One region of the Shewanella sp. Arc9-LZ genome, then DNA from elsewhere that is predicted to be linked to it. Evidence: predicted binding sites of a transcription regulator. Region 1 holds the regulator's gene; each other region holds the start of a gene.

Region 1 (11,042 bases):
CAGCCGGTGTTACACCCAGTATTGGCCCAGATGCATCGGGAGTGGGTTGGATTTTCCAATATGCCTTAGTCGATCGCAATGGACAGTATGATTTAGCCCAACTGCGTTCATTACAAGATTGGTTTTTAAAACTAGAATTACAAAGTGTTGCCGGAGTATCAGAAGTTGCCACCGTTGGCGGGATGGAACAAACATATCAAGTGGTCGTCGACCCACATAAGCTAGCACTGTATAAAATCGACTTAATGACCATTAAAAACGCCTTAGATAATTCCAATAGCTCGACAGGCGGCTCGGTGATTGAAATGGCCGAAGCAGAATACATGATCACTTCAAGTGGTTATCGCCAAACCATTGCCGACTTTGCTGAAATCCCACTGGGCATTTTATCTGAAACTGGCACACCAGTATTAATGAAAGACGTTGCCCAACTACGAACTGGCCCTGCGGCGCGTCGTGGTATTGCTGAACTCGATGGCAAAGGCGAAGTTGTCGGCGGTATTGTGGTGATGCGCTATGGTGAAAATGCTCTTGAAACCATTAATAATGTTAAGCAAAAACTCAAGGAGATCAGTAATGGATTACCTGATGGGGTCGAATTAGTCACCACTTATGATCGCTCAGAGTTAATCTTACGCTCAGTCGATAACCTTAAGCATAAAGTGCTAGAAGAAATGCTGGTTGTCGGACTTATTTGCCTACTATTTTTACTGCATGCACGCTCAACGTTAGTCGCGATAATCACCTTACCTATTTCGATTTTAGTCAGCTTTATCGCCATGAATATCATTGGAGTCAATGCCAATATTATGAGCTTAGGCGGCATTGCCATTGCCATAGGAGCGGTGGTTGATGCGTCAATTGTGATGGTCGAAAATACCCATAAACATTTGGAACATTATCGCCAAAAACACGGTAAAGCTCCTGAGGGAGAAGACCATTGGCAACTCGTCAGAGAAGCCTCTATCGAGGTCGGCCCTGCATTATTTTTCAGCTTGTTGATTATCACTTTAAGCTTTACGCCGGTATTTGCCCTTGAAGCGCAAGAAGGGCGTTTATTCCACCCGCTAGCCTTTACCAAAACCTTTGCTATGGCGGCATCTGCCATTTTAGCAATCACCTTAATTCCGGTGTTAATGGGTTATTTTGTCCGCGGAAAAATCCCTGATGAGCGTAAGAACCCCATTAGCCGAGTATTAATTGCCATATACCAACCATTGTTAAAATGGGTACTGCATTTTCCTAAAATCACCATCGGATTAGCCATCATTGTGCTATTCAGTGCTTACTACCCATTAAGCCAAATGGGCTCAGAGTTTATGCCCACCTTAGAAGAAGGTGACCTACTTTATATGCCCACCACGCTACCCAGTGTAAGTGCAGGCAAAGCAGCAGAAATATTGCAACAAACTGACCGACTGATAAAAACAGTACCCGAAGTGAAACGAGTATTTGGCAAAGTGGGCCGGGCCATGACAGCAACAGACCCTGCGCCGCTAACAATGCTAGAAACCACCATCATGCTCAAACCGCCTGGCGAATGGCGTGAAGGCGTAACCTTAGAGAGCATTATTGCTGAACTGCAAAAAACCGTGCGTATACCAGGGATGACCAATGCTTGGGTGCAACCGATTAAAACCCGTATCGATATGCTATCTACCGGCGTGAGAACCCCTGTCGGCATAAAAATATCGGGCGCAAATGTTGAAGAACTACAACGTATTGGTGCAGAAATAGAAGCGGTAGTAAACCAATTACCGGGAACTGAGTCGGCATTTTCACAGCGCAGTAGCGGCGGCCGCTATATTGATATCACACCAGACCTTAAAAATGCTGCACGTTATGGCATGACCTTAAAAGATATCCAAGATGTGGTAAAAATTGCCATTGGCGGCATGACCGTTGGTGAATCAATACAAGGTCAAGAACGCTATCCAATCAATATCCGTTACCCGCGAGAGCTACGTGACAACATCGAGAAGCTCAGAAATTTACCAGTTCTGACTAAAACGGGTAAGTACTTACCGTTAAGTTATTTAGCCGAACTGAAAATCACCGATGGCGCCCCCATGCTAGCCAGTGAAAATGGTCGCCTTATCTCGTGGGTGTTTGTCGATCTAAAAGACATTTCTATCGGTGAATATATCGTTGCAGCAGAAAAGGCACTTAAACAACAAATCACTCTTCCTCCACGCTACAACTATAGTTTTGCTGGACAATACGAGTATATGCAACGCGTAGACGCCAAAATGAAAATGGTGATCCCATTAATGATCGCGGTGATTTTTATGTTGCTGATGATGACTTTCAATTCAGTAATACAAGCATCGGTGATCATGTTAAGTTTACCTTTCTCATTGGTGGGTAGTGCATGGTTACTTTATGGGCTGGACTTTAATTTTTCAGTTGCCGTATCTGTCGGCATGATTGCCTTAGCTGGGGTTGCCGCAGAGTTTGGCGTAGTGATGCAGGTGTACCTTAATAATAGTATTAAGGCCTATAAAGAAGCCGACAACTACCACAGTAAAGCGGATTTAACGGCTGCATTAGTGGAAGGGGCAGTGATGCGAATTCGCCCTAAAGCCATGACCGTCGCTACCATATTTTTTGGTTTACTGCCGATCATGTGGGGCAGCGGTACGGGTAATGAAGTGATGCAAAAAATTGCTGCACCAATGGTCGGCGGTATGGTCACGGCGCCGCTACTGTCGCTATTTGTTATCCCAGCAATTTACTTACTCATATACGGCCGCAAGTTGCCCAAGCAATAATTCACTTAAATTTATTTACTTTTTATCTCTATAAATAAAAAATCCCAAACGATTAATCGCTTGGGATTTTTATATGCTAATCACAATGTTATTTACGCTTAAGTGATTCATTAAGTTGGTCGGCTTCATCTTGTTTCTTTTTACGGCAAGCCGCAATATCGTCAGGATGCCCATATTTGCATGGATCGCTGGCTAAAATTGCCCTAGGGACATTCAGTATCATGTAATCTGTGTCATTTTTATTGTCATCTGCATTGCCAATATTATTACCAATATTGATGATATCGGTACCACGGCATCCCGTAAGTATCACTAAGCTAGATAACAAGCTTAATTGGATTATCCGTTTTTTCATTGTTGTAATATTCCTTGTTTTTGACGCGCAAGCAGCATCATGCGGATAATCCCCCATAGCATAATAATCGCACCGATAATCAACATAATAATAATGATCAAAGGGTTGGCTAACATAGGCAAGAAATCTTGGTCAAACCCTACAAGGATACCGTAGAGCCCAAGACCAAATAATATCGTGCCAGGAAAATCGATCAGTGCCACTAACAACATACTGCGATGAATACTGGCTAATGTGATTTGGGTGTTTTCCTGTGTCATTCACTCATCCTTGTTTAAATACACTAACTCTTACCAACAACTAATAGTAACACTCTACTAACAGTAACATTTTTCCAACAACTCAATATGACATCACTTAATAATCAAGGTTCAATCGCCCTTCTATCTTAAATCGGCACTCTACATTAAATGATACTCTAGCTTTAATCGGCAACACACGAATATAAATAATCAACATTCATTATGTAAAAATATAATTTTCAAATTTATTTATTCCGCAGCAAATAACGCAATAATTGAAAAAACCCCACCTTGTGGATCATTGAGTACTGAAAAACGGCCTACGTTAGGAATATTGGTTGCTGGCACACAAACAGTAGCTCCCAAGGTTTGTGCTTTAGTCACTGATACATCACAGTCATCAACGGCAAAGTAACTCATCCAGTGGGCAAGAGTATCACCCCATTCTGCAGTCATTTCCATCATTCCGCCAATGGCTTGTTCATCCGCATACCATTCGGTGTATTCAAAATCAGCCACATCATTAAGCTGAGTTTGGTAACCTAATACTTGGCTATAAAACTGTTTCGCCGCAGCGGTATCACGACAAGCAAGCTCAACCCAACATAGGGTATTTGATTCTTGCGATCGCTTAATGCCAATATGGTCTTGGCCTTGCCATAATGCAAATCGACAGCCTTCTGGATCTGTGCATAGCGCCATACGGCCAGCATCTCCAACAGAATGTGGCCCAGCAATAATCTCACCTCCAGCTTGAGTCACAACCTTAGAGGTAGCATCAACATCATCGACCGCAAAATAAATTGTCCAATGAGTCGGTAAGGCTTCCATTTCTGCTGGCATTGGGTACATTGCCGCAATGTCATCACCGTCGATTTGCAGCATAGTATAATGCCCTTCTGGCATAGGCATATCATCTGCTCCCCAGCCAAATAGCGCCTGATAAAATGCTTTACCTGCCGCCCAATCATGAGTTGCTAATTCAATCCAGCAAGGCTGTCCTTGTTGATACTGTTGTACCTGCATTATCTTAATCCTCTATAAAATAGTTGCCTTGATATGGCCAACATAAAACTTGTCTCATAAGTTAAGTCGATATCAGCAGAAAAGCAAAAAGCCTTCAAACGAAGGCTTTTAGGCTAAAAGTTGTTTCACCGGAATTTTTGCGTCTATTTAAACACCGGCAATATATCGGCCATGGCCAGCAAATGACATGTAGCAGTGATAACCCCAAACAACACCACAATAGCAATTAACGGGGTTCCACCAGGGACTTTAAATCCCTTTGAGTCAGGATATTGTTGTCTTACTTTATAGGCTAATAACGCTGGTACAATAACAGCCCAAATAGTGGCAGCTAGCGCAGCAAAACCAATCGCTAAAATAAATCCATTCGGAAATAACAAACCAAGGATTGTTGGCGGTACAAACGTGACCGTTGCCGTTTTAATTCGTCCTGAGCGCGAGTCGTCAAACCCAAATAAATCAGCAAGGTAATCGAACAAGCCTAGTGTCACACCTAAAAATGATGAGGCGACGGCAAGATTAGCAAATAGGGTTAACATGTTATCCAGCCATTGGCTGGCAATAACCCCAGACAACGCACCCACTAACACACCTATATTGCCACCTTGAGCAATAATATCGGCAAACTGGCTTCGTTGAATATTACCCATCGTTGCCACTAACCAACATATATAAATCACCAATGCGATAGTGGTTCCGGTAATAATCGCCTTAACGATGGTTTTGGCATCTTTACCATAATATTTGACTAAACTTGGCACATTACCGTGATAACCAAAACTGGCCAATCCAAAAGGGATAGCGGCAAGTAAATAAGGCAGGTAACGCGATTCACCATCAGGCGATACTAGCTTTATGGTATCAATGTCGATTAGTAAGTTACCGATAGCCAAAAAGAAAGTAATCACCATGCCACCAAGCATGATTGTGGTGATACGGTCGACCGCTTTAGTACTAATAAATACCACCAAAGCCAAGACTACCGCAAACACCAATCCGGCCACACTCTGGGGTAGGCTCACGCCCAATGCTGACAGACTGTGATTCACAATCGAACCACCACCACTTATGTAAGCATAGGTTAAAATATATAACACAAACGCAATCGAAACGCCGTTAATCACCCGCCAGAACTGCCCAAGAGTCACCCGAGTTAAGGTGTCAAAACTGTCGCCTGGTTCAAAATGCAAATTGGCTTCTAATAACAATAAACCCGACATTAGCATGCAAAACCAAACGCCGAGCAACATCGCGATAGAATAGCCAAACCACATTCCAGCACCAACAACGGGTAACGAAAACATGCCCGCACCCACAGTGGTTCCGGCAATAATCATCGCCCCACCCAATACAGATTTACCGCTGGTACGATGCTTGGCAGCATTCATATGATTAGCCATTATTGTCCGTGCTCCGCTTCCACACTATCAACAATGGTTTGTCTTACTAAAGAGCTGAGTAATTTATTAGCGTTATCACGAATTCTGATCACTTCAGCACGATGTTCGTCGCTGCATAAATAACCCAATTCTTTCAGTTTCACACTCAGGGTATTATATAATTTTTTGTCATAAAATTCTGGTGCGGTAATGCCATGCAGCGCGCCTAATCGTTGGGCTAACAAATGGCTATCGCGTTCCAGTTCTGAGCGCTCAAGATCAGGTTTTATTGCGAGTAAATTGAAGATAATCGCATAACGTTGCAACGTTTCACTGATAGTTTCAGCAAGCAGTAACACTTGGGTAATATGACGAGGCGTTATCTCAAACTGATCGCTACCGGTCAGTAAACCTTGTTCAACCATGAAATCTAAAATGCTATCCACATGTTGAGGCACATCATCAATGCTCATAAATAGCTCAGCTTTAAGTAATGGATAAAAGTCCATTACAATGCCATGAATTCGCTGGCGATCGCACACGTCATAATGCACTAAACAACTGGCAATTAATGACGGCAACGCCATCAAATGAATAATATTATTACGGTAATAACTCATGGTGATGGCAATTTTTTCATCAACTGAAATAATTTCACCAATAAGGTCTTTGGTACTAACAAACTTATTTAACGACAGACAGTGATCAATAATTGACTTGCCATTACCTTCGGCCACAGAGGTATAATCGGTATAAGGCACTGTTTTAAGTAAGGCTAAATACAAATCAAGCTGACGTTCTAACTGGCTTCTTTCTAACGCATTTTGCTCTGACGCTAATAACACTAAACTAGTCAATGTTACTGAACTGGCTGCGGCCGCTCCATTAATATTAGTCATTACGCGGTTAGCTAACAAATTAACTGAGGGCGTAAACCAAGATGGTTTTTGGTCAGGATCTTTAGCTAGCTCATCACGCCACTCTGGCGCCTGCTGATTTAAGAACTGTTGTAAATTAATCGGCTCACCAAAATTCACATAACCTTGGCCAAAATTGCCTAACTTACGAATAGCACCAAATACCTGCCATACAGATTCTTTTTTCTTTTTCTTACCGCTTAATTCTTTGTGGTACGTCGCCACTTCCATCACATGGTCATAACCTAAATACACGGGTACTAAGGTTACTGGGCGCTCTATCCCACGTAGCACACTGTTAATTGTCATAGCCAACATACCGGTTTTAGGCGCTAGCAAACGTCCTGTACGCGAACGACCTCCTTCAGTGAAATACTCGACCGCATAACCCTTAGCAAATAACTGATCTAAATATTCACGAAATACTGCGGTATAAAGTTTATTACCATTAAAACTACGACGGATAAAGAATGCCCCACCACGGCGGAACATCGGCCCTGCTGGCCAAAAATTAAGGTTAATACCGGCAGCAATGTGCGGCGGAACCATGCCCTGATAATACAAAATATACGACAGTAGCAAGTAATCCATATGGCTACGATGGCAAGGAACGTAAACAATTTCATGGCCATCATGATGTAACTGTCTTACTTGCTCGGCACCTTTGATATTGATGCCACTGTATAATTTGTTCCATAACCAAGTCAGGAAACGTTCGGCAATACGCACCAAACTATCAGAATAGTCGGCGGCAATTTCATCAAGGTATTCAATGGCGGTTTCACGTGCTTTCTCGACTGTTACTTTCTTATTTGCAGACTCTTCTTCAATGGCTTTTTTGATAGATTCTGATTTTAATAAAGAGGCAAACAACGCTTGTCGATTCGGTAATTGTGGCCCCGTCATCACTTTGCGTTGACGGCGGAAATGCACACGGGCGACTCGGGTTAATTTGTGAGCAATTCTTTTATCAGTACCATGTTCATCGGCCATATGACGAAGCGATAATGCATTAGAAAACTGGACGAAATTATGGCGTCCTAAAAATAAAATCATTAACCATTTACGTAACCACGTAGGGTTTTCACGTTCAAATACAGCAGCTTTCATGCTGTCTTCTTCTTTACCTGGGGTACGTCCCCAATAAAGGCAAACAGGAACCAACTGTATATCTAATTCAGGGCTCTCACTATGAAGTGACAATAAACTGGTAAAATAATTAAGGAATTTGTCACCACTTTCACGTTTACCAAATAGTGGCTTGCGGCCCTCTAAACAGACCACACGAGGCACGGTTAAGCCATCAAGCTGTAATGGCTCATAAGGACTGGGCAGACCAAAGCCCTCGGTGATTTCGCTCAACGCGGCAATATCGCTAATAGATTCCGTTTTCATTAAATAAACCAAAGGTTTAGTTGGATCTATATTGAGGTCATCAAAAGGATCGTGAGGGACCACAATGGTCTGTACCATCCACTTTTGAATCCATCTTAATGCTCGTAAAAATATTGAATCTGGTTTTGACATGGTTATTTTCGCAACATAAGCCACTGTAATATTGTCGTATAGGATACCAGAAACCACCCTGCTTACACTATCAGACCGATCTATCTTTACGTTTAAGCTCTCACTATCAGAAATAACATAAGACAGAACATTAGTAATAGTTAATTAAAACATATTGTTGAGTGATACTTAATCAACAAAATACAAAAAATAGTTGGTTAATACTTGCGCGAACACAAACACTGTATATAATGACAGTCACTGTATAAAAAGACAGGAATCATCATGAGACCGTTAACGCCGCGCCAAGCAGAAATTTTAGACTTAATTAAAAACAATATCGCCGAAACAGGTATGCCACCCACTCGTGCTGAAATTGCGAATCGTCTTGGCTTTAAAAGTGCTAATGCCGCCGAAGAGCATTTAAAAGCATTAGCCAAAAAAGGCTTTATCGAGATCATGCCTGGTACTTCAAGAGGCATTCGTTTACCTCATGAAGAACAGGTTGAAACCGGTCTGCCACTCATTGGGCAGGTTGCTGCTGGTGAACCAATTTTGGCTCAAGAGCATGTAGAGCAATACTATCAAGTCGATCCAAACATGTTTAAGCCCGCCGCAGATTTTTTATTGCGAGTGCGTGGTGACAGCATGAAAAACATCGGCATTTTAGAAGGCGACTTACTCGCTGTACATAAAATGCAGCAAGCACGTAATGGCCAGGTTGTTGTGGCACGTGTTGATGATGACGTCACCGTAAAACGATTTGAACAAAAAGGTAATGTGATTTATCTGCATGCCGAAAATGAAGATTACAATCCAATAAAAGTAGATTTAAGTTGCCAAAGCCTAACCATCGAAGGGCTTGCCGTTGGCGTTATCCGTAATGGAGATTGGTTATGAACAAACTAATGGGCATCGCGCCACGCCACCCGGGCTTATGGGTAGATTTAACTGAAACAGAACTGCATGGCACCCAAACCATTCAAACATTACAAACTGTCACTCAAGGTGAGGCTGAACTGAGCCAATTGTGCAGCAAGTTAGCGATATTGAGCCAGCAAGGCAGATGGATTGTGTTAATTAGTCCGCCCCATATTGGCTATAAACATATGCTGGCAAGTGCTGGTGTAAGAATGGATCGCATTTTACTGGTGCACACCAAAGATGAAGTCGAAACATTATGGGCCATGGAGAAAGCGCTCACTAGCGGTACATCGAGCGCAGTAGTAACTTGGACAAGCTCACTTGATGCTCGCGATAGTCGCCGTTTAGAAATTGTCGCCAAAAGTGCACGTGCATTAGGGGTGGTAATTGAAGATGTGAATGCTCACTTACCTCACAAACATCAACTTGTTAGCCCTACTTTAACAAATGGAACAAGTAATTTTTGCTCATTTCACTAAGCACGAACCCTTCATTACCAAGCCCTGTATTGAATTCAGGGTTTTTTTTCATCTTTTTTCAGCCTATTAGCCAACAAAGTGATCTTGATCAATGTTTAATCTACAAGTAATGTGGTTAACAAGGATGAAACATTTTTATCTTTAATTGGACGTGAATGGCAGTAATCAAGATTACTTTCAGACAAATGAGCCAAATCAAAATTGATAAGTTCAGTAGTAGGTACAAGCGTGGTGCACAGCTAACAATAAAACCGTAGACCGTCTGTTTACAGCCACCAAAGTACTTTGAGGTCATCAAACTTTTTTCGGGAACCGAAGAGTTTGCATAGAGCAGAGAATTACTGTGTGACTCTTCTTTGTAGTTGCTATTTGCAATTAGCAGAGGAGTAGTCTTGTGAAGCAATGGTTGTATTGTTTACTGGTGGTGTTTGTAGCACTTCCGCTTGGGGCATCAGAAATGCCCCTCAACATGACTCAAGGCGTGACAGATATCAGTGGCAAGGTTTATGACCTCCACATGACGATTCTTTACATCTGTTGTGCAATTGGGTTAGTGGTGTTTGGGATCATGATTTACTCAATGATTTATCACCGCAAATCAAAAGGCGCTGTCGCGGCCAATTTTCACGAAAGTACCAAAGTGGAAATTGCTTGGACCGTCATCCCTTTCATCATCTTAATCGGCATGGCTATTCCAGCCACCAAAACCTTGATTGCTATGGAAGATCCCAGTGATGCTGATCTCACCATAAAAATTACCGGGTCGCAGTGGAAGTGGCATTACAGCTATTTTGATAAAGACATCGAATTTTACAGCACATTATCCACTCCCAGAGCACAAATTGATGGCAGTGAGGCCAAAGGCGAGCATTACCTCCTTGAAGTCGATAAGCCATTAGTACTGCCCATTAACCAAAAAGTGCGCTTCTTGATGACATCTGATGATGTTATCCATTCATGGTGGGTGCCCGCGTTTGCCGTTAAAAAAGATGCCAATCCAGGCTTTATCAACGAAGCCTGGACTCGTATTGATAAGCCTGGAACGTATCGCGGCCAATGTGCCGAGCTATGCGGTAAAGACCATGGTTTCATGCCGATTGTGGTGCAAGCATTATCGGAGGCCGATTTTGATAATTGGTTAGTAGAGCAAAAAAAACTAGCAAGCAATGCAGCTACAGCCGCTGCGGCATCAATGTCTAAAACCTTGTCTCTTGAGGAGCTAACCTCACAAGGTGAGCAAATCTATATTGCTAGGTGCGCCGCTTGTCATCAACCCAATGGTGCGGGTCTTCCTGGTGTATTCCCATCATTAATTGGCAGCCCTATCATAAAAGGCCCTGTTAACGATCACCTGAATATCGTCTTAAACGGTAAACCAGGTACTGCAATGCAAGCCTTTGCAAAGCAACTTAGCGCCCTAGAAATTGCCGCAGTAATTACCTT
Region 2 (11,042 bases), 890 kb from region 1:
ATAAGTCAGCCAATACTAAGCGACCTTCTGCATCAGTATTACCAATACGGACTCGCACACCTGCGTGGCTAGTAATGATCTCATCGGTGACAAATGCATCACTGCCAATACTGTTTCTTACTAATCCGAGTTCAGCAATGACTTTAATACCTTTAGGTTTCAGTATTGATAGTGCTTTCATTAAACCGGCAACTGCTGCCGCGCCACCTTTATCACGGCTCATACCAGCCATAGAACCTGCAACTTTAATATCAGCGCCGCCTGTGTCGTAAACAACACCTTTGCCAGCAAAGAATAAGGTTTTTGTAATAGGGCCTTCACCAACATATTCAAGCTTTACCACTCGAGGATGATGACGTGCAACATCAAAAGAGCTTCTGCCCACCGCACTGAGTAATGGGTATTGCGCTTTTAACTGCTCGACTTGATCAACCACAGATACAGCCAAACCGCTATCAGCAAAAGCATCAACACAATATTGTGCAAACCCAATAGCCGACATACGCTCAGGTTCTGTACCACAAAGATCGCGCGCCAATACTCGTCCAGATTCTGCCGCATTAATTAACCTATTGTGCGCGGCGGTATTCAATAATCCAATAGCCTCTAAACTCGGTTGCAAAGACTTTGCTTCTCGCGCCTCTAACGGTTGCCAAAGCTCTTGTCCACACGCCAGTGCGGCAACTTGTTCTGCATTGGCAAAGCGATTGTCAGTTACCCTTGGAACAACAAGTAAAGGTTTAGTGGCACCTGCGGCTTTAGCAATGGCAATACCTTCTCGAGCGGCTTTGGCAAAAATCCTGACATCGCTATACTGATTGTCGCTATCTGTCACTGGGGAGATAATCAAACGACCACCGGCTAACCCTGGCGCAAAAAGGAGCGTGGCACTTTTACCGACACGGAAATCTATTTGACTAGCGTGTGCAGCAAGCAAACTCACTTCATCTTGTTTGATCTCAGCTAAACTCGTCGCTATCACAACAACAGCGTCCCAACCTTCGCCTTCAAAAATAGCCTCATCACTTGAGACATCAATAATTGGCACTTGGTACGCGGTAACCGCTTTATTCACTTGGGTCATACAAGATCCTTACTCTTTAGGAATATAGATAAATTAGTGGGTTCATAATTATTTACAGATTTGTGGACTAAACCTTGGCAAATCGCTATCGCAATATCAAGTAACTGCGCAGAATATGTTAAAATAATGGCAGTAATATTTTGTGTCGTATATCGACTTGATTTCATCTTAGAGGGCGTTTCGTGACTGCATTAACTCAATTATATCCTCAGCCTCTATGGCAATGGTTTGAACAAATTTGTGCTATTCCACATCCATCAAAACATGAACATGCGTTATCACAACATATTCAACAATGGGCAAAAGCTCAAGGCCTTGCGGTTGTTGAAGACAAAGTGGGTAATTTAATCATCCGTAAGCCTGCTACTGCAGGAATGGAAAACTGCAAAATAGTGGTGTTACAAGCGCACATTGATATGGTGCCGCAAAAAAATGCCGACAAAGTACATAACTTTGAAACCGATCCGATAGAAGCCTATGTAGACGGTGATTGGGTTAAAGCCAAAGGCACAACCTTAGGTTCAGATAACGGTATTGGTATGTCTTCGGCGCTGGCCGTTTTAGGCAGTAAAGACATTAAGCACGGGCCACTCGAAGTGCTGCTCACCATTGATGAAGAAGCCGGCATGACTGGCGCCTTTGGTTTAGAAGCCGGTTACCTTGATGCTGAAATTTTAATTAATACTGATTCAGAGCAAGAAGGTGAAATCTACATGGGTTGCGCCGGCGGTGTTGATGCACAGATAAGTATACCAATGTCTTGGCAAGCACCAGAACAAAGCAACGCCAGCTTTTCACTGACTATGTCGGGTTTAAAAGGCGGCCATTCTGGTGTCAATATTCATCTTGGTCGTGGTAACGCTAACAAGTTATTAGCGCGATTTTTGTTTAAATACAGTGACGAATTAGCCCTAGAGCTGGTCAGCTTTAGTGGTGGTTCGCTGCGTAATGCGATTCCACGTGAAGCTAACGTTCAATTGATGTTGCCAGCTGAAAATGTTGAAGCATTAAAACAAGCTATTGAGTCATTCCAAGCGTTAGTGCGTGAAGAGTTAGCCGTAGCTGACCCATCGATGTTACTCACATTGGCCGCTATTGATGCACCAACAAAAGTCATGGGCGAAGAAGCGCAAAATACCTTAATCGACTTATTACATGCTTGCCCTAACGGCGTAATGCGCATGAGTGATGAAGTGGAGGGTGTGACTGAAACATCACTAAATATAGGCGTGATCAGTACTGAAGATGAAAGCGTAGAAATATTATGCCTTATTCGTTCATTAATCGATTCGGGGCGTGAAGAAGTCACCGGTATGCTAACCGCACTATCAAATCTATCGGGTGCTAGCATTGATTTAAGCGGTGCTTATCCAGGTTGGAAACCAGACACTAGCTCATCTGTTATGGCAATTGTGCGTGACACCTATAACGATATTTATAAAAAAGATCCTACTGTGATGGTTATTCATGCGGGTCTTGAATGTGGTTTATTTAAAGAACCTTATCCACATATGGACATGGTATCGATTGGGCCGACGATTCGCTATCCGCACAGCCCAGATGAAATGGTTAACATCACCACTGTTGGTCAATATTGGGAATTACTGCTTGCTGTATTAGAGCGTATTCCTGCTAAAGAGGCGTAATCAATCAAGTGATTATGGCCAAGATTATAATTGGCGGATAAGCTATAAATCAAAGGCGACAGCAATGTCGCCTTTTTGCTCTCTATGATTTCCGTTATAAAATGGGCGCCTAAAATTGTAAATCGAGTTGAGTAATTTGAGCGGCACTATTCTCGGAAGAAACCAACGTCACATCCGCTAGGCCAACGCTCACACCGAGTAACCGAATCCCTCGCCCTTGGCTTCGTTGTAATGCTTGCAGCAATAATTCATGAAACAGGTTAATTGAAATCTCATCACTGCGATGCTCGATGGTGGTCTGCTTAAAATCATTAAATTTCAGTTTCACAACCTGCTTATGGATCTGTCTATCTTTCGCACTCCGATGAACCCGAGCACTCAGCTCTTGAATAAGCTGTGGTAATACTTGATGACATTGCTCTAACGTAAAAATGTCTTTAGCTAACGTGGTTTCAACCCCTACTGACTTACGCACTCGGTGCGGGCTAATTTGCCTTGAATCGATACCTTGTGCACGCTCAGACAACACATGGCCAAACTTACCAAAGGCCTCAATTAATTGCACTTTAGGGTATTGTTGCACGTCATAACAAGTGGTTAAGCCAATATCGGCTAACTTTTTTGAAGTGACTTTACCGACGCCAGGAATTTTACTCAGAGGTAGGTCTTTTACAAAATCAGCAATTTGATTTGGGGTGATAACATATTGTCCATTAGGCTTATTTAAATCGGATGCAATTTTGGCTAAAAACTTAATGGGTGCAATACCTGCTGAAGCCGTTAATCCAGTGACCTCATAAATGTCATCACGTATCGCTTTGGCAATTAATGTCGCACTGCCTTGATGAGCATCGCAATCTGTGACATCAAGATAAGCTTCGTCTAAAGACAATGGTTCGACAAGATCAGTGTATCGATGAAAAATCTCACGTATTTGGAGTGACACAGATTTATACACCTCCATGCGTCCAGGCACTAAAATCAACTGCGGACATAACTGCAACGCATGATAACTGGACATAGCACTTCGCACCCCAAATTTGCGGGCTTCATAACTGCAAGTACTTATCACACCACGGCGATCACTTCTACCGCCAACAGCAATGGGCTTTCCTCTTAACTCAGGAAAATCACGCATTTCTACCGCAGCAAAATAACAATCCATATCGATGTGAATGATTTTACGCATTCTATAACCATCATCATTATCTCAATTAAAACTATGATACTGTACATATAAACAGTATTCAATCATTCTCTTAAGGATACAAAAAAGCCCAAACGCAGTTGGGCTTTATTAACATGTAACATAGCAATTAAGACATTACATTTTGGTCTGTAAATAGTTTTGTAAACCAATACGTTCGATTAGACCGAGTTGCTTTTCTAACCAGTACATGTGGTCAGATTCAGTGTCATCTAATAACACTTCTAAAATTTCACGGCTTTGGTAATCAGCTTTTTCTTCACATAGCGCGATAACTTTACGCAAATGATCAGCTACATGATATTCGTATGCAAGATCATTTCTCAGCATTTCTTGCACATCTTTACCAATATTCAGCGCTTCACGGCTGCCAACATCTGGAGTGCCTTCTAAAAACAAAATGCGTTGAACTAATTTAGCTGCATGCAACTTCTCGTCGTCTGACTCATGCAGAATACGGGTATACAGTTCATTGAACCCCCAGTCTTCATACATGTGAGCATGGACAAAATATTGATCCATGGCAGACAATTCGCCGGTTAATAAACTATTTAAAGCGTCGATGACTTCTGGATGGCCTTTCATGATAATTTCCTATTAGTCGTTAATTTGTGATTGAAGATAATTTTGAATACCGGTTTGATTGATTAGCTCTTGCTGCGACTCAATCCAATCTAGATGTTCTTCTTCGTCTTCGAGTAAATCTTCAAATAAATCGCGGCTAACATAATCTTGCTGAGTTTCGCATACCTTAATGGCTTCACGCAAAATGGCAATTTGTTCCGTAATTGCAGTTAGATCACAGCTAAGCATTTCTTCAGCATGTTCACCAATGCGCAATTTATCTAACTGTTGTAGGTTAGGTAAACCTTCAAGAAACAATACACGTTCAATCAGCTTGTCAGCATGCTTCATGTCTTCAATCGATTTTTTATACTCTTTCTCATTAAGCTTTTCCAATCCCCAATGCTTAAACATGCGAGCATGTAAAAAGTATTGGTTAATGGCGGTCAGCTCACAGGTAAGTACACGATTGAGTTGGCTGATGACTTTAGGATGACCTTTCATAGTAATGTCCCTCGATAAATAATGTGATCTCGATCAATTACAAACAGGATAAAACACTATAGGGGCAATTGCAAATTTTCCTTTATTTTCACACACTTACAATTGATAACCATTATCATTATAACTAAGCTTTGTAACTCGTTAGCAATACATAAACATAAAAAAAGCCTTCAAAATGAAGGCTCTTTACAAAGCATCAGTTTATTAACTTAAGCTTTAGGCAATTAACGGTGTTAAATAATTCGATTTTGATTTAGCAACTCATTGCGAGCTTGCTCTTTTTCCATACGGCGTTTACGTTTGTCACATGGATCATCACAGTCACACGCTTTTTCAATTCCTAAAACACCTAAACCACCACAACTACCTTCTACCGCTTTCTTCTTTACGATATAGCCGATAGACATTAACAAAAAGAACAATAATAACACTACAAATGCTGCTATAAATGTACTCATTACAAACTCCAATTACTCATTCAGATAAGGGTATAATACTTTTTTAATCAATCAGTTTAAAATAAAGAACCTACTTAACATACGATTTAAACGCATCGCTGTAATAGACCTGATAACCCTGTTCTTGCTTCTCAATCAACATTATTGCTAAATTTTTCTCTTTAGCAAGTGCCAATGAAGCCTCAGTACCTAACACCATCATAGCGGTGGCATATCCATCTGCGGTCATACAACTAGAGTGTAACACGGTTGCAGAGGCAAGTTGATGCTTAATAGGATAACCGTTACGAGGATCGATTAAATGTGAAAAACGTTCGCCATTCTCTTGATAAAAGTTACGGTAATCACCCGATGTTGCTAATGACATGGTGCCGGGTTCAATCACTTGCTGAACGGCTTGTCCTTCACTCGTAGGTTGCTCAACAGCCACTCGCCATGGAGTTTTATCGGCTTTAGTACCTTTAACATTAAGCTCACCACCTATTTCGACTAAATAACCAGACACATGATATTTGTCTAATAGCGCGGCAATTTTATCGACACCAAAACCTTTTGCTATTGAAGATAAATCAACATACAGGTCTGCATTATGCTTAGTTAATGTTAAGCCTTTTATCGACAGTTCCTTGATGCCCATTTTAGCTTTAGCGTTATCGATTTGAGCTTGCGTCGGGATGGTTGTAGGTCGTTTATCGGGACCAAAGCCCCACAAATTAACTACTGGTCCTAAGGTGATATCTAACGCCCCATCAGTCTCTTGATAAAGACGCATACCTTCTTCGATAACCTTAATGGTATCAGCGGATACTTTAACGCTTTGTTGAACTTGTAATTGATTGAACTTAGACAGTTCTGAGTCCGAACGATAAGTCGACATTTGATCGTTTACCACTTCCAATGCCATATCAATTTCAGCTTGCAGTAACTGCGGTTCTGGCAAGCGGTCATTGTTGACTACTTTAATATGATAAGTGGTCCCCATCGTACTACCAGATAATGAAATAATGGGCTCTGGTGAACTGCAAGCACTCACCAATAGCAATAACGCCGGCAATAGCAATAACTTGATTGAATTTACAGTCATGTCAAATTTACACTTGTAATAAATAAACAAAAAAAATTGCAGCGTGCAAGACCAGTGTTTAACCACCCTGTCTGCACTGCTGCAATCTCATGACTTACATGTCGATGTTATGGATTAACTCATTAACCACCGAAATCATCTAGTAAGATGTTTTCGTCTTCGACACCTAAATCTTTTAGCATACCAATAACTGCTGCGTTCATCATTGGAGGTCCACACATGTAGAACTCACAATCTTCTGGCGCATCATGGTCACGTAAGTAGTTTTCATACAATACGTTATGAATGAAACCGGTATAACCAGTCCAGTTATCTTCAGCTTGCGGATCTGATAACGCCACGTGCCATTTGAAGTTTTCATTTTCAGCCGCTAAGCCGTCAAAATCTTCAACATAGAACATTTCACGTTGCGAACGCGCACCGTACCAGAAGCTCATTTTACGCTTAGATTTAAGACGTTTTAATTGGTCAAAAATGTGTGAGCGCATTGGAGCCATACCAGCACCACCACCAATGAATACCATTTCTGCTTCAGTGTCTTTAGCAAAAAACTCACCAAATGGACCAGAAATCGTCACTTTATCACCGGCTTTTAAGCTCCAAATGTACGAAGACATTTTACCGCAAGGCAAGGTTAAATTACGTGGCGGTGGCGTAGCAATACGCACATTCAACATAATAATGCCGAACTCTTCTGGGTAGTTAGCCATTGAGTAGGCACGAATGGTTTCTTCGTCTACTTTTGACTCTAACTTGAAGAAACCAAAGTGTTCCCAGTCGCCACGGTATTTATCAGGCACTTCAAACTCAGCATATTTAACATGATGAGCAGGAGCTTCAATCTGAATATAACCACCAGCACGGAAAGGCACAGATTCGCCGTCAGGAATTTGCAGCTTAAGTTCTTTAATGAACGTCGCTTTGTTATCGTTAGATAGAACCGCACATTCCCATTTCTTGATGCCGAAAATTTCTTCATCAAGTTCGATTTCCATGTCAGTTTTTACATTTACCTGACAAGATAAACGACAACCCTGACGTGCTTCGCCTTTACTAATGTGATCAAGCTCAGTAGGTAGAATATCACCACCACCAGACTTAATGTGTACACGACACTGGCCACATGAGCCACCACCGCCACACGCACTCGATACAAAGATACCGTTGTCAGCTAAAACACTAAGTAGTTTGCCACCAGCACCTGTTTTAATTGCTTTATCTGCGTCGCCGTTAATACCAATCATGATATCACCGCTTGCCACTAGTTTTGATTTAGCAAATAAAATCACTAACACCAAAACCAAGACAATCACAGTAAACATACTCACACCTAGATAGACATCTAGCGGAGTAGATTCAAGAATACCCATTCACTTATCCTTAAAGGTTCAAATTAATGCGTCTTCTCAAGGTCTCTTAAAGAGAAACACCTGAGAATGACATGAAACCTAGAGCCATAAGACCTGCAGAAACAAAGGTAATACCTAAGCCACGTAAGCCATTTGGCACGTCAGAATACTTCATCTTTTCGCGGATACCGGCTAACAATACAATTGCTAACGCCCAACCAATACCAGAGCCAATACCAAATACTACGCTCTCGCCAAGGTTATAATCACGCTCAACCATGAAAGATACTGCACCAAAAATCGCACAGTTCACAGTAATCAAAGGTAAGAAAATACCCAACGCGTTGTACAAAGGTGGAAAGTACTTGTCTAAAGCCATTTCCAAAATTTGTACAAGTGCTGCAATCACACCGATAAAGGTGATGAACTTCAAGAAGCTCAAATCAGCATCAGGAAAACCAGCCCAAGCTAATGCGCCTGGAGCTAATAAACCTTGATAAATAATTTGGTTAGCAGGAACCGAAATAGCCAGTACCACGATAACTGCAACACCTAGGCCCATTGCAGTAGTGATTTTCTTTGATACAGCTAAGAAAGTACACATACCCAAGAAGAACGCTAGCGCCATGTTTTCAATGAAAACGGAGCGAATTAATAAACTAATATAATGTTCCATTGCGTTTACCCTTTTGCTTCAACTTGCTCTGGCTTATACGTACGGATCAACCAGATCAGACCACCGATCAAGAAGAATGCACTCGGTGGCAGTAGTAATAAACCGTTAGGCTGATACCAACCGCCGTCAGAGATTTTGCTGAGGATTTCTACGCCAAATAATGAACCATTACCAAATAGTTCACGCACAACGCCAACAGACAATAGAATTGCACCGTAACCTAAACCGTTACCGATACCATCCATAAAGCTCATCATTGGAGGGGTTTTCATTGCGTAAGCTTCAGCACGACCCATTACAATACAGTTAGTAATAATCAAGCCTACGAATACCGATAACTGTTTAGAAATGGCATAAGCATAAGCTTGTAATACTTGGTCAACTACAATCACTAATGAAGCGATAATAGTCATCTGTACAATAATACGCACACTGCTTGGAATGTGGTTACGAATAAGTGAGATAAACAGGTTAGAAAACGCTGTTACCGCAGTTAATGCAATCGTCATTACTAATGCTGTTTCTAATTTACTAGTAACAGCAAGAGCACTACACACACCCAAAATTTGCAATGCAATTGGGTTATTATTGATAATCGGTCCGGTCAGAACCTGTTTAAGTTCTTTAACGTCAGCCATTAGCTTAACCCTCCGTTGCGTGCTTTAGCGATAAAGTTTGCGAAGCCTTCTTTACCTAACCAAAACGTCAATGAGTGTTGCACACCGTTACTGGTAAGTGTTGCACCTGAAAGAGCATCGACACCATGAACAGAACTAGCCACTGTAGGGTTTTTAGTTACACTAATGGCCAAGTTACCTTGCTCATCAAATAACTTTTTACCTTTCCACAATGCTTTCCATTTTGGATTTTCAACTTCGCCACCCAAACCAGGTGTTTCACCTTGGTCATAGTAAACAAGTCCTTGAACTGTGTTTAAGTCAGCCTCAAGTGCCAAAAGTGCATACATCGTTGACCACAAACCATAGCCGTGAATAGGAAGAATGACGCTAGTCAGTTTACCTTCATCATTATGAACAAGGTATACAACGGCGGTATCTGCAACACGTTTGATCGAAGCAATATCGTTTTCTGGCACTGACGAAGTGTCAGTATCACGAGACGCTTTGCGTTGATCGTAGAGGTTAGCATTACCCTCAACAAACTCACCGGTTTTAAGGTCAACTAAGCGAGCATCAACATATTGCTCATACTTGCTTAGAATTTCTTTCTTTGTGACTTTGCCTTCTTTGGTGTTTATCAGGCTCGCCGCTTCAAGAATATACTTTTGCTTATCGAGTAACTTATTTTCTTGCTGAATAGGCTTTAACACCACGGCAGCAGTCGAAACCAGTACTGAACAAACAAGACATAAGCCGACAACAACAAATAGCGTTCTACCGAACGAATCTTTATTACTAGCCACGAGCAATCCTCCGCTTGATATTTGACTGTACGACAAAGTGGTCAAATAATGGAGCAAATAGGTTAGCAAACAAAATAGCTAACATAATACCTTCTGGGAATGCAGGGTTAACCACACGGATAAACACCACCATTGCACCAATGAGGAAACCGTATGCCCACTTTGCAGTATTGGTAAACGACGCAGAAACCGGGTCTGTCGCCATAAACATCATACCGAATGCAAATCCACCTAACACTAAGTGCCAATACCAAGGCATTGCAAACATCGGGTTGGTGTCGCTACCTATCATATTAAGCAACGTCGCAATAGCGACCATACCTAAGAAAACACCACTAACGATTCGCCAAGAGGCAATACGGGCGTAAATGATAACTAGACCACCTAGCAAGATAGCAAAGGTAGACACTTCACCAACAGAACCTGGAATGAAGCCCATAAATGAGTCAATCCAGTTAGCCGTTGAGGCGTAGTCAAATGTACCTTGCGCTGCTTGGCTTAAGGCCGTTGCCCCAGAATAACCGTCAGCAACAACCCACGTGGTATCGCCAGACATGCTTAATGGGTAAGCAAAGTACAAGAAAGCTCGACCAGCTAATGCAGGGTTTAAGAAGTTACGCCCTGTGCCACCGAAGATTTCTTTTGCTACAACCACACCAAAGGTAATACCTAAAGCGACCATCCATAAAGGAATTGTTGGCGGTAGAGTTAATGCAAATAGCACTGAAGTAACGAAGAAACCTTCGTTAATTTCATGGCCACGCACTGACGCAAAGAGTACTTCCCAAAAACCACCAACAATGAAAGTCACTGCATAGATAGGTAAGAAGAAACACGCACCATAGAACATCAGAGACGTAATGCCAGAGTCTGCAGAGAGTTGAGCACCAAATAATTCAAATAAGCCTACTTGCCAAACATCTGGTGTACCGAAACCACCGGCCACCATCGCTATTTGAGCCTGTAAACCTACGTTGTACATACCAAAAAACATTGCTGGGAATGTACATGCCCAAACCGTAATCATAATACGTTTTAGGTCGACAT
Region 3 (11,042 bases), 2.3 Mb from region 1:
AGTGCTGAAACGGGTTGGACGCCGATGCACCTTATGGTGATGGATGGCGATAATATTATTGCATTAATGCCCTTGTACCTTAAAAGTCATTCTTGGGGGGAATATGTGTTTGATTGGGCATGGGCAGAAGCTTATGAGCGTCATAATATAGGCTATTACCCTAAGCTTGTGGGCAGTATACCTTTTACTCCAACAACTGGGCGGCGTATTGGTATTGACCCAAGTTTATCAAAACACGATCAACAGCCCTTGATTGACGGTATTCAAACCTATCTGTCACAAACTGTCATTAAACAGGGCTGGTCATCTTGGCATTGTTTATTTACCAATACCGAGCAGCATCTACAGTTTGCACAAGCAGGGGTAATGGAGCGTGTTGGTTGTCAGTTTCATTGGCACAACCAAAATTATGCTGATTTTAATGACTTTCTGAGTACATTAACGTCACGTAAACGCAAAAACATCACTAAAGAACGAATTTCTGCAAGACAACAGCTACAATTCCGATTTATCGATGGCGATAAGGCGAGTGCAGAGCAATGGCAGGATTTTGTGCGTTGTTATCAAAATACTTATTTAAAGCGTTCTGGTCATAAAGGGTACTTGTCGGCAGCATTCTTTGAGCAGATAGCAGCAACAATGGGCTCAATGATCCGATTATTATTGATTGAAAATAGTGACGCACAATTAGTGGCATCAGCATTATATTTTGTGTCAGACACGCATTTATATGGTCGTTATTGGGGGGCGTTAACAGAATGCGACTATGTCCATTTTGAAGCATGTTATTACCAAGGTATTGAGTACGCTATCGCTAATCAATTATTAGTTTTTGATGCAGGAGCACAAGGCGAACATAAAGTGGCTCGAGGTTTTCGTCCTGTGAAAACCACCTCAAGCCATTTTGTTGCTCATGAAGGTTTTAATGATGCCATCGGTGCTTTTTGTCAACAAGAGCAAGCTCATATCGACATTTATATACAGCAAATGTGCGAACAACTGCCGTATAAATCGATTGAAAATACATAAAATAATATGAGGTTAATTACTCATCAAATGTGCTTTCTGGGTTAGCCTAGCGCTAGCCAAATACCAACCAGTATCATTAAACTTCCGGCGATACGATTCATCCAGCGGATATTATCGCCTCGACTTAAAAATAATCGTAAACTCTTACCGCCGCTGGCATAAGCCAGCATCGACACACTTTCGGTGACCATTATAATACTAAGCAAAACGGCGAGTTGTGGCCCAACGGCATTATCAACATTAATAAACGGCGGTAATAGCGAAATCATAAAAGCCCAACCTTTAGGGTTGGCAATCGCGGTAATAAATCCTTGGCTGATTAAGCTCATGCGACTGGCTTTAACTTCAATACCAGTGATGATGGCCATTTTGCCTTTAGCACGCCACATATTAATGCCAATGTAGCCAAGGTAAGCGCCACCCACCCACTTAAGAATATCGAACACCTGTGGGTAATTTAGCATGATGCTAGCAACCCCAAGTACTGCTGCAATGGCGACCAACGCCACGCCCACTAATTCACCTAACATCATCCATAAGGTTCTGCGTACACCAATACTCATGCCGAGTGTCATGGCTAAAGTCATGCACATACCGGGGGTGATAGACACAAAAAAGAACGTTGGAATAAACACAGCGAGTACGGCGTAATCTGGCATTAGAAAGGTCTTTGATTAGAATGTAGATGGCAGAGTGTAAAGGCCTAAAATGATAAAAACCAGCAATTTGCTGGTTTTTATGTATCACTTCGTGTCTATAAAATTACAGCACGCCGCGTTTCATTTGATCGCGTTCAATCGATTCAAACAACGCGGTAAAGTTACCTTCGCCAAAGCCAAGGTTATTTTTACGTTGAATGATTTCAATGAAGATAGGCCCAAATAGATTTTTGGTGAAAATTTGCAATAAATAACCGTCATCATCGCCATCAACCAAAATCTGGTGATGCTTGATACGGTCGTGATCTTCGGTCACTTGTGGCAACTTCTCGAAAATGGTGTCGTAATATTCAGGAATAATATCCAGTGTTTTGATTGAGGTGCCTTCCATAGCATCGAGTGAGGCCACAATGTCACGACTTCTGAATGCCAGATGTTGAACACCTGGGCCATTGTATTCACCTAAGTATTCATCAATCTGATTTTTGTTATTACCTTTACCTTCGTTAATCGGGATGCAGAAACTGCCGTCTGGAGAGCGTAGCGCATAAGATACCAAAGCAGTTTGAGCGCCGCTGATATCGAAATAACGCACTTCGGTAAAACCAAAAATGTCTTTATAAAAGTTAGCCCATTTTTCCATGGTGCCTTTGTAGACATTATTGGTTAAATGGTCGACTTCCATAAAGCCTTTCTCAGGCGTTACGATAGGCTGTTCTAAATCGACAAAGTCAGTTTGATAAATATTGTTTTGTTCACCAAAAGTGTCAATAAAATAAATCAGACTGTCGCCGATACCGTAAATAGCTGGGTAGGGCATGTCTTTATTGGCATCATCGGCTGGTTTTGCACCACGGGCAACGGCTTCTGTAAATGCAAACTGTGCATCTTCTACACGCCAACCCATTGAACAAATAGCCGGACCATGAGATTTGGCGAATTCTGCAGAAAAGCCTGCACGGCCTTTATTCAATAGAAAGTTAATGTCATTTTGTTTGTAGTAAACAATGTCATTATTTTTGGTTTTTTTTAACATCGAAAAACCAAAATCAATGAATACTTGGTGCATGTATTCTGTATCTGGGCTAGCAAATTCGGTGAATTCAATGCCTAAAAGGCCCAGTGGATTTAGTTCGCTTGCCATTTTGTTTTCCTTTATTTTATGTCAACACGCAATCACTCTTTGGTGACTTGGGTTAGCTATAAATGTGGTCTTAGTTTTCTAACCAAGAGCGGTTGTAATCATCACTCATGCAATTTTTGACATGAGCGGTTAAATTCAGTGGGGCGAAGGTATCAACCATCACCGCATATTCGTATGTTTCGGTTTTGCCGATAGAGGCTTCTGTACGACCAGGTTGAGGCCCATGCGGCACACCTTTTTGGTGTAACGTCATATAGCCCGCTTCAATACCTGTACGGCTCATAAAGTCACCATCGACGTAATACAAGACTTCATCGCTGTCGATGTTGTTGTGGTAATAAGGTGCTGGTATCGATTTCGGATGAAAATCGTATGGGCGTGGCACAAAGTTACAAATGACAAAATTGTGTGCAGTAAACACTAAATGCTCAGACGGTGGTAAATGAATCTTGCCGACTTTGGGTGCATATTCACTGATGTTAAATGCCCAAGGATAAACGCAACCATCCCAGCCTACTAAGTCAAATGGATGCCATTGCAGTGTCATTTTTTGATAGCGATCACCAAATTTACACATTAACGGAAACGCACCTTTTTCAACCACGGCATCAGCCAAGGTTGGCGTACGAATGTCTCGTTCACAGTAAGGTGCAGATTCAAGCATTTGGCCGTATTCGTTTCTGAAATGCTTTGGCACTTCGACCATTGAGGATGATTCAATAACAAACAAGCGTACATTTTGATAATCGTTAAATTTAAGTTGGTACGTGGTCCCGCGTGGAATAATTAAGTAATCCCATTTATTGGTTTCAATGACACCGTATTCACTCAATAATTGGCCTTCACCCTCGTGAATAAACACCACTTCGTCAGCATAGGCATTTCGATAAAATTCATTGGTGTCTTCAGTCACTTTCGCGGTGTACATGGCGACATCATTATTGAAAAATATTTTATTTCGGGCGCTAAAAAAGTTGCCTTGGCAGTCGGCTTGACGCGAGTCTAATTTGTAATTTTGAATTAATGAGTCTTGCCATTGTTCACCATGAGATAACGAGTAAGGTTGAACGTCTATCGCTTTGGTTGGCATATTGTGATGATATTTATTGGAGTAGATATTCGAAAAGCCATGGGTTGAAAATAATTCTTCACGGTACAACTCGCCATTGTCTTTTTCGAAGGCAATGTGACGTTTGGTCGGGATCTGACCTTGTTTAACATAGAATGGCATCTGATTGTCCTAAGGTGAATCGACTGCGAGTGTCGTGGCGTTTATGTTATTTGTTGTTATGGCCTAATCGCATTGGGCAAACCAATATGTGATCTAACTTACAATTTAGTGGTAAAGATCAACAAAAAAAAGAATAATAAATAACTCAACACAATCTATTTTTTAGATTGTTATGTTAACTTTACATTTGTGTATGGATAACGGGACAGTGGAAATCTTATGCGAATAGATATCGATGCCTTTAATGTACTGCAGGTACTTGTTGAAGAAGGAAGTTTTGCAAAAGCTTCAGAGCGATTACACAAGGCACAATCGGCAGTAAGCTATCAGATTAAAAAACTAGAGCAACATCTCGGCGTGACATTATTTAATCGAGATCATTATCGAGCGGAATTAACACCCGAAGGTAAGGTTATTTTGGCCGAAGGGCAACGGCTGTTACAGCATTTAGCCAATATTGAACATCTTGCCAGTCGCTTTAGTCAGGGTTGGGAGCCCAAACTTGAGTTAGTAATAGACGGTGCTTTACCGATGGAACCGATCATGACCGCGCTTAAGCGCATGTCAGAACACAACATACCGACTAAAGTGCAGCTTAATATGGAGTTTTTAGGCGGGGTACAGCATCGCTTTGAGCGCGACCAGGCCGACTTAATGCTGGTTAAGGATTATCGTACTGGCCCCTCTTATCATCCTAAACCGCTACCTGCTATTACCAGCGTGCTTGTCGCGTCATCACAACATCCATTAAGTCAGCTTAAAGACATTAGTTTGCCTGAATTGCAACAACATGTTGAGTTAACCATCGAAGATTCATCTCCTGGTAAACGTGACCGCGATGAAATGCAATTTGGCGGCGATAAAGTCTTTTATTTGTCAGGCTTTATCATGAAAAAAAATGCTTTGCTAAAAGGTCTGGGTTTTGGTTGGATGCCGGATTTTTTAATTGCTGAAGAATTACATCAAGGGCAACTGATCGAGATTGATTTTATTGGTGGTAATCGGTTTAGTTTTACACCGCAATTAGTCTCTACACTTGAACGTCCGCTTGGGCGAGCTGGGCAGTTATTTACCGAGCTTATTTTGCAAGAATTTGCTCAATATCAATTACACCAACAATCAGGATTAAGCGGTGCGGGTTTAGGTTAACGATGGACACAATTGGTAAACAAATGCAGTGGCAACAGAACGCGGATATTTTATTGAAATGTTGTCATGTTAAATGGATGATCATTTTGTTACCTTAAATCATCCATAAGGAATAATGCCTTAATACTGAATTGGGCAACTGCAAACATTAAATAAATTTTTAAGGAATGAAAATGAGCATGAAAAGTCATGAAGTAGATTATGAAATTATAGGTTCTAGTATGCAGCTGGTTGAAGTTGAATTAGACCCAAATGAGTCTGTTATTGCTGAAGCGGGTGCGATGACTTACCTCGAAGAAGACATTATGTTTGAGGCCAGAATGGGTGATGGCTCTGAACCAGAATCCGGTTTTTTTGGCAAGCTACTTGGTGCAGGTAAACACGCCATTTCGGGTGAGGGTATTTTTATGACCCACTTTACTAATGAAGGTCAACAAAAACGAAAAGTGGCATTTGCTGCGCCATTTCCTGGCACTATTTTGGCGATAGACTTAGCTCACCATCAAGGCGAACTTATCTGCCAAAAAGACAGCTTTTTAGCGGCAGCCTTAGGCACGCAAGTAAGCATGAAGTTTAATAAGCGATTAGGCACCGGTTTCTTTGGTGGTGAAGGATTTATTCTACAAAGCCTTAAAGGTGATGGCATGGCGTTTGTGCATGCTGGTGGGACACTGATTAAAAAAGAATTACACGGTGAGACATTGCGAGTCGATACAGGTTGTTTAGTTGGATTCACTCCCGGGATTGATTATGACATACAGCGTGCAGGCTCATTAAAGTCGATGGTATTTGGTGGTGAAGGTTTGTTCCTTGCAACCTTAAAAGGCCATGGGACTGTGTGGTTACAAAGCTTACCGTTTTCTCGTATGGCTGACAGAATTATTGCTCATGCACCATCAAGTGGTGGCAAAGACCAAGGTGAAGGTTCTGTACTTGGCGGAATAGGGCGAATGATTAACTAGTATGGGCATTGCGTGATCTTATCACTGTGCCGTTAGTATTTGAGCTCAGACTATTTATAGCTAATAGTGTTTACGTAGTCTGAGCTGTCTTTAGGAGGCTGATTTAAAGAAGATGTTTACTGGTCGGCTGACAAGCTGGTCTGTTTTAATTCAAGGTTACCGATGCAAGGTCATCAATCTAACGTTATTATTCTAAGGTTGTTAGTTGCATAATGTGTTGGTATTGCAACTGTGTGACGGGCTGAATACTCAGGCGGGCACCTTTAGCCACTAATACCATATCTTGCAGCGCGGGATCGGCTTTCAATTGCTTCAAGCTCACAGGCTTAGAAAATTTGGCCATAAATTGAATATCGACTTGCCACCATCGAGGCGCATTAGCGTTAGATTTTGCATCAAAATACGGTGAACGGTTATCAAAAGCACTGCTATCAATTTGAGCTTCACTGCTAATTTTTGCTAAACCCACAATGGCAGGAACTTTACAACTAGAGTGGTAAAACAACACTACATCGCCAATTGTAATTTGATCGCGAATATAATTACGTGCTTGATAGTTACGAATACCTTGCCAAGCAACAGTTTGCTGCTTACTCATCTGTAGATTATCAATACTAAAGTCGTCTGGTTCAGACTTCATTAACCAATAGTTCATGTGATCCCATTATTGTCTTTAAAGTGACTGAATAACCTTTCAGTGCTTAAGAATGGCAATGTACACGTTGCTGATACGATTAGGCAAATAAAAAGCCGACAGCATTATGCTATCGGCTTTTTACAACAGTGGTCATTCAGCGGTTATTAACGAATGTTAATAAGTCGGTTTGGCAATAACGGTTTGACCGATAGGGGTTAAACTTAATAAGGCCAACTTAAGATGTTGTAACGCGAACGGAATACCTATAATCGTTACAAAACAAGCCAGAGCATGGACTAGATGACCAATCGCGAGCCAAATACCAAAGCATAAAAACCATATTACATTACCCACCAAACCTAACGTGCCAGTGCCAATATCTTCTTGGCCTGAAATGTGTTTCCGGTTAACGGTCTCTTGTCCAAATGGCCAGAAAGCCAGTTCGCCAATAACAAAACAAGCACGACCAAATGGGATGCCAATGATACTGATAAAGCACAGTACTCCAACAAACCACCAAGCTAGTCCCATAACAAAACCACCCATTAAAAACCAAGCAATATTAAAGATTAAGCGTAAAAGAGACATTTTCATTCCCATCAATAGTCAATATTCTCAATATAAAGCCATTTCCATGCCATGTTTTCAATTTGTTGATTATTAAGAATTAAGTGTTGCTGTGGTATTGTATAAATAGAACAGTGCGAGGATTCACGCAAATGAATCGATGAGATTTATCATTTTTTAGTTAAAATGCTCATATTACAGTTGATTGAGACAATTCATGTTTTCGATAAGCCCAGTGCAAACGATGAACTTTGCTGGCCGCAGCATCTACATTAAACGAGATGATTTATTACATGCTGATTTTAGTGGTAATAAAGCACGTAAATTTTATCATTTTTTGCATCATGATTATTCACATATTACCCAACTAGTGGCATCGGGTTCGGCCCAAGCCAACTCATTATATTCCATGTCAGTATTGGCTAAGCGGCAAGGGTGGAAATTTGATTACTATGTAAGCCATATCAGCGAGTTTTTATTACAACATCCTCAAGGCAATTATGCCGCTGCGATACAAAATGGCGCCAATATTATTGATGTTAGTCATTTGACCGATGTTGAAAATCTTCAAAGTATGCATTTAGACGATGCTATGCAATATATTGTTTCATCGAATCCAAGCTACGCAGATAAAAAACAATTACTTTTTATTCCTGAAGGTGGGCGTTGTGAGTATGCCGAAACCGGGATAACACAACTTGCCTGTGAAATTATTCAATGGGCGCAAGATCAACAAAAAAATAAGCTAAAGGTATTTTTACCCTCAGGTACGGGGACCACTGCGGCTTATTTAAATAAACAACTTACTCAACAATTGGCTCATTTATCATTAACGAAAGTTTTTACCATTGAGGTGTTAACTTGCAGTACCGTGGGAGGGGATGAATATTTACGTCAACAATTCTCACAATTAGTCGATGAGGTTTATTTTCCTACAATTATTAATGATGGTCATAAATATCATTTTGGCAAACTATCACGACGTTGTTTTGATATGTGGAATACAGTATGCCAGTCGGGAATTGAATTTGAATTATTGTACGACCCGGTTGGATTTCTAGTGTTACAACATTATTTGAATAGTAAAACTGCCAATGCAACCGATATTCTCTATATACATCAGGGGGGAGTTTTGGGAAATAAAACAATGTTGCCAAGATACCAACGAAAATTTTCGCACTCGGTTTGATTACAGGATGAATGTATGGTTTCTTGTTGTAAGTTGTTGATATTAAGCCGATTATTTCTAAGTGGTAGATTTGGGTTTAAAAAGTTCGATTGGAGTTTAAAACTGAAGAATAACTTAAAATGATGCGAGTGAGTTATTCATTTTGCCCTGTTTTAATAAACATCGGTAAGTGAGAGGAGAATACCGAGAAATGAGTTTATTAAATAACAGAGCAAATGATTAACGCAAAGCGTTAGGGGGTATTACTTATTGGCAGAGATTAACCATTTCATGAAGTTTAATGCTTCAATACGTTTTGAAAAGGTTTTTTTGTTTTTACCTAGGCTGTCGGTAAAAGCAATTGAATTCTTGTTTGACGAGATAGAGTTAACCGGAAAGCTAACTGAAATTTCGTGTCCATTCATGTTGTATGACATAGGTCACACTCCTTCTTATATATTCACCATTAGGTGAGAAAATTGTTCAATAAAATATCCTTGGCATTTTTTAGTGTTGCAAAAGATTAATGTTTCGAGATTTAACTTAACCTATCCTTTACTCACTAATCAAGTGTTGATATGTAAATAGTTGATTAAGGTCTATTTTATGCTTGCAACATTGATGTTGTCACATGACATATAGCCATAAAAAAATTAATACATATTTAGTACTTAACTTTGTAAGTTAAACATAGTTTTATGACAACAAGATGACGTGAATATAATTTAAATTATCATATCAACAGAAATCAATTGAAATCAAAAACGATGTACAGAAGCTTGTCTTGGGTTTATTTACGAAGTGAAGTTGAGCAGACTTACAGGTAGGTAACCAAAATTAACAAGAAAACTAAATCTGTGTGGATAATATACTGAGTGTTTGCATATGGCAATAGTCTTTTTCAATTTTTAATCAAATTAATGCAGTTTTCGATTAAAAAATAGCAATTAGTGACTAATTATCGACAATTCTCACCTTGCTCGGATGTCGATAGTGTTAAAAGGGATGACGAAAATTCACTCATCATCCCTTATTGCTGGTACAACTTAATGATAAATAGCGGCCAAGTTGTCGATACACAAACGTTATTCGTTAACATTTTAAGAAACTAACGTAATGGTTAGTAAAGTAAATCGCCAATTGGGTTTAATAGTTTGCTGAACCCTTTAGTGAAGTATAACGGGGCATCGACAATGGTATAGCACAAACAACCTTCAAGTGTTTTTGGTGAATGTTGGTGCTCTTTATCAAGCAGCATAAAATCACCAGGCTTGTAGGTGTTGTAACAGTCGCTGAACTCACCTGCGAGCAGTAATGTTAGCTCTGCACCTTTGTGTGTATGTTCAGGAATTTCACCATTGGCTGCGATATGCAACAAGCTTGCTCTTGCTTGTGGCTCTCCGGTATCGAGTCTCAAACGGCTGACTTTACCAATACCCTGCCAAGAAGCATTAATTTGCTTACGAAATACCTTAGGCAGCGGATAATGCTGACCTTTAATACTAACGCTATTGTCTTCAATCGGATCAACTGTACTAGCTTGTTCAACCTCTAAAGTATCTAAGGTTGAATTTAATAGCTGCTCGAGTAGTGCGTCTAATTGATTATTATTAGTGTCTACCGACTGAGTTTTTACGGCCGACTCAAACTGTTGCTCAGACAACGCAATTGTCACCTGGTCAAGTTGTTGCTGGCAATGAGGACACAATTCAGCATGAGCGGAGATAGCAATCGACATCGATAGCGGCAACTCGCCTTTAGCATGGAGAGACAGCAAATGCTGGTCTGGGTGGTAATTAATCATAGTGTTTCTCCATAAAGCTTTTTAATTTTTCCAAGCCAAGTCTGAGTCGTGATTTAACCGTTCCAATTGGAATGTTAAGTTTGTCTGCTAACTCTTGTTGAGTAAGCTCTTGCATATAAATACCTTGTACTACTTGGCGTTGTAGAGGAGGTAATTCTTCTACATGCAGCAATAAAGTTGCCGATAATAAAAAATCATCGTCGTTGTTTTCAGCTTCATCAGACTCAAATAAAGGCCAAATATCATCACCGAAAGAATCTTCACGGTTATGTTGTACTTTACGGAGCATGTCAAAACATTGATTACGCATGATGGTAAATACCCAAGTACTTACCGCTGCTTTGTCTGCATTGTAAAGATGGGCTTTTGTCCATACTCGAGTCATTGTCTCTTGAACTAAATCCATGGCTAAGCCCTGTTGGCTTAAGCGCTGAACACCAAAAGAGTTAATTTTTGGGCCAAAATGCGAAAAAAGTTTTGCAAAAGATGCTTTGCATCGATCATTAGCCACCTGCATCATTAATGACGCAAGCTCATCAGCCATTGGATTGGGTTCGTTTGATTTCATAGCACCGCTTAGTTTAATTAGGGATCTTTGTGCAAGATGCCCCTTATCATAACGACTTTGTGTGCTTTGTGATTGAACATTTTCCATTATTTCACCCGCATCCAATAAATAACTCATTGAGCAT

The links. The regulator LexA, encoded in region 1, represses DNA repair genes until DNA is damaged. The targets are predictions, from matches to a motif close to TACTGTATNNNNATACAGTA.
Region 2: dinB (DNA polymerase IV) is a predicted target of LexA. The motif match lies at 3,957-3,976, and genes of this name have one in related genera.
Region 3: GUY17_RS12315 (EVE domain-containing protein) is a predicted target of LexA. The motif match lies at 6,855-6,874, and genes of this name have one in related genera.

The regions. Positions count from the first base shown of each region.
Region 1 covers NZ_CP048031.1:294,203-305,244, reverse strand. Annotated here, with positions in the region: gene GUY17_RS01435 (efflux RND transporter permease subunit) at 1-2,771, shown strand, start outside; gene GUY17_RS01430 (hypothetical protein) at 2,860-3,126, opposite strand; gene GUY17_RS01425 (hypothetical protein) at 3,123-3,386, opposite strand; gene GUY17_RS01420 (VOC family protein) at 3,618-4,394, opposite strand; gene mtr (tryptophan permease) at 4,538-5,794, opposite strand; gene plsB (glycerol-3-phosphate 1-O-acyltransferase PlsB) at 5,794-8,217, opposite strand; gene lexA (transcriptional repressor LexA) at 8,482-9,096, shown strand; gene GUY17_RS01400 (cell division inhibitor SulA) at 9,093-9,599, shown strand; gene coxB (cytochrome c oxidase subunit II) at 9,994-11,042, shown strand, end outside.
Region 2 covers NZ_CP048031.1:1,187,935-1,198,976, reverse strand. Annotated here, with positions in the region: gene GUY17_RS05200 (leucyl aminopeptidase family protein) at 1-1,084, opposite strand, end outside; gene GUY17_RS05195 (aminoacyl-histidine dipeptidase) at 1,267-2,730, shown strand; gene dinB (DNA polymerase IV) at 2,840-3,919, opposite strand; gene bfr (bacterioferritin) at 4,055-4,522, opposite strand; gene bfr (bacterioferritin) at 4,535-5,005, opposite strand; gene nqrM ((Na+)-NQR maturation NqrM) at 5,239-5,463, opposite strand; gene GUY17_RS05170 (FAD:protein FMN transferase) at 5,534-6,547, opposite strand; gene nqrF (NADH:ubiquinone reductase (Na(+)-transporting) subunit F) at 6,670-7,917, opposite strand; gene nqrE (NADH:ubiquinone reductase (Na(+)-transporting) subunit E) at 7,964-8,572, opposite strand; gene GUY17_RS05155 (NADH:ubiquinone reductase (Na(+)-transporting) subunit D) at 8,578-9,210, opposite strand; gene GUY17_RS05150 (Na(+)-translocating NADH-quinone reductase subunit C) at 9,210-9,995, opposite strand; gene GUY17_RS05145 (NADH:ubiquinone reductase (Na(+)-transporting) subunit B) at 9,988-11,042, opposite strand, start outside.
Region 3 covers NZ_CP048031.1:2,870,245-2,881,286, reverse strand. Annotated here, with positions in the region: gene GUY17_RS12345 (GNAT family N-acetyltransferase) at 1-1,029, shown strand, start outside; gene GUY17_RS12340 (LysE family translocator) at 1,071-1,688, opposite strand; gene hppD (4-hydroxyphenylpyruvate dioxygenase) at 1,792-2,832, opposite strand; gene GUY17_RS12330 (homogentisate 1,2-dioxygenase) at 2,903-4,063, opposite strand; gene GUY17_RS12325 (LysR family transcriptional regulator) at 4,283-5,212, shown strand; gene GUY17_RS12320 (TIGR00266 family protein) at 5,392-6,174, shown strand; gene GUY17_RS12315 (EVE domain-containing protein) at 6,362-6,829, opposite strand; gene GUY17_RS12310 (YccF domain-containing protein) at 6,986-7,399, opposite strand; gene GUY17_RS12305 (1-aminocyclopropane-1-carboxylate deaminase/D-cysteine desulfhydrase) at 7,596-8,567, shown strand; gene GUY17_RS21105 (hypothetical protein) at 8,810-8,983, opposite strand; gene GUY17_RS12300 (ChrR family anti-sigma-E factor) at 9,667-10,350, opposite strand; gene GUY17_RS12295 (sigma-70 family RNA polymerase sigma factor) at 10,343-11,005, opposite strand.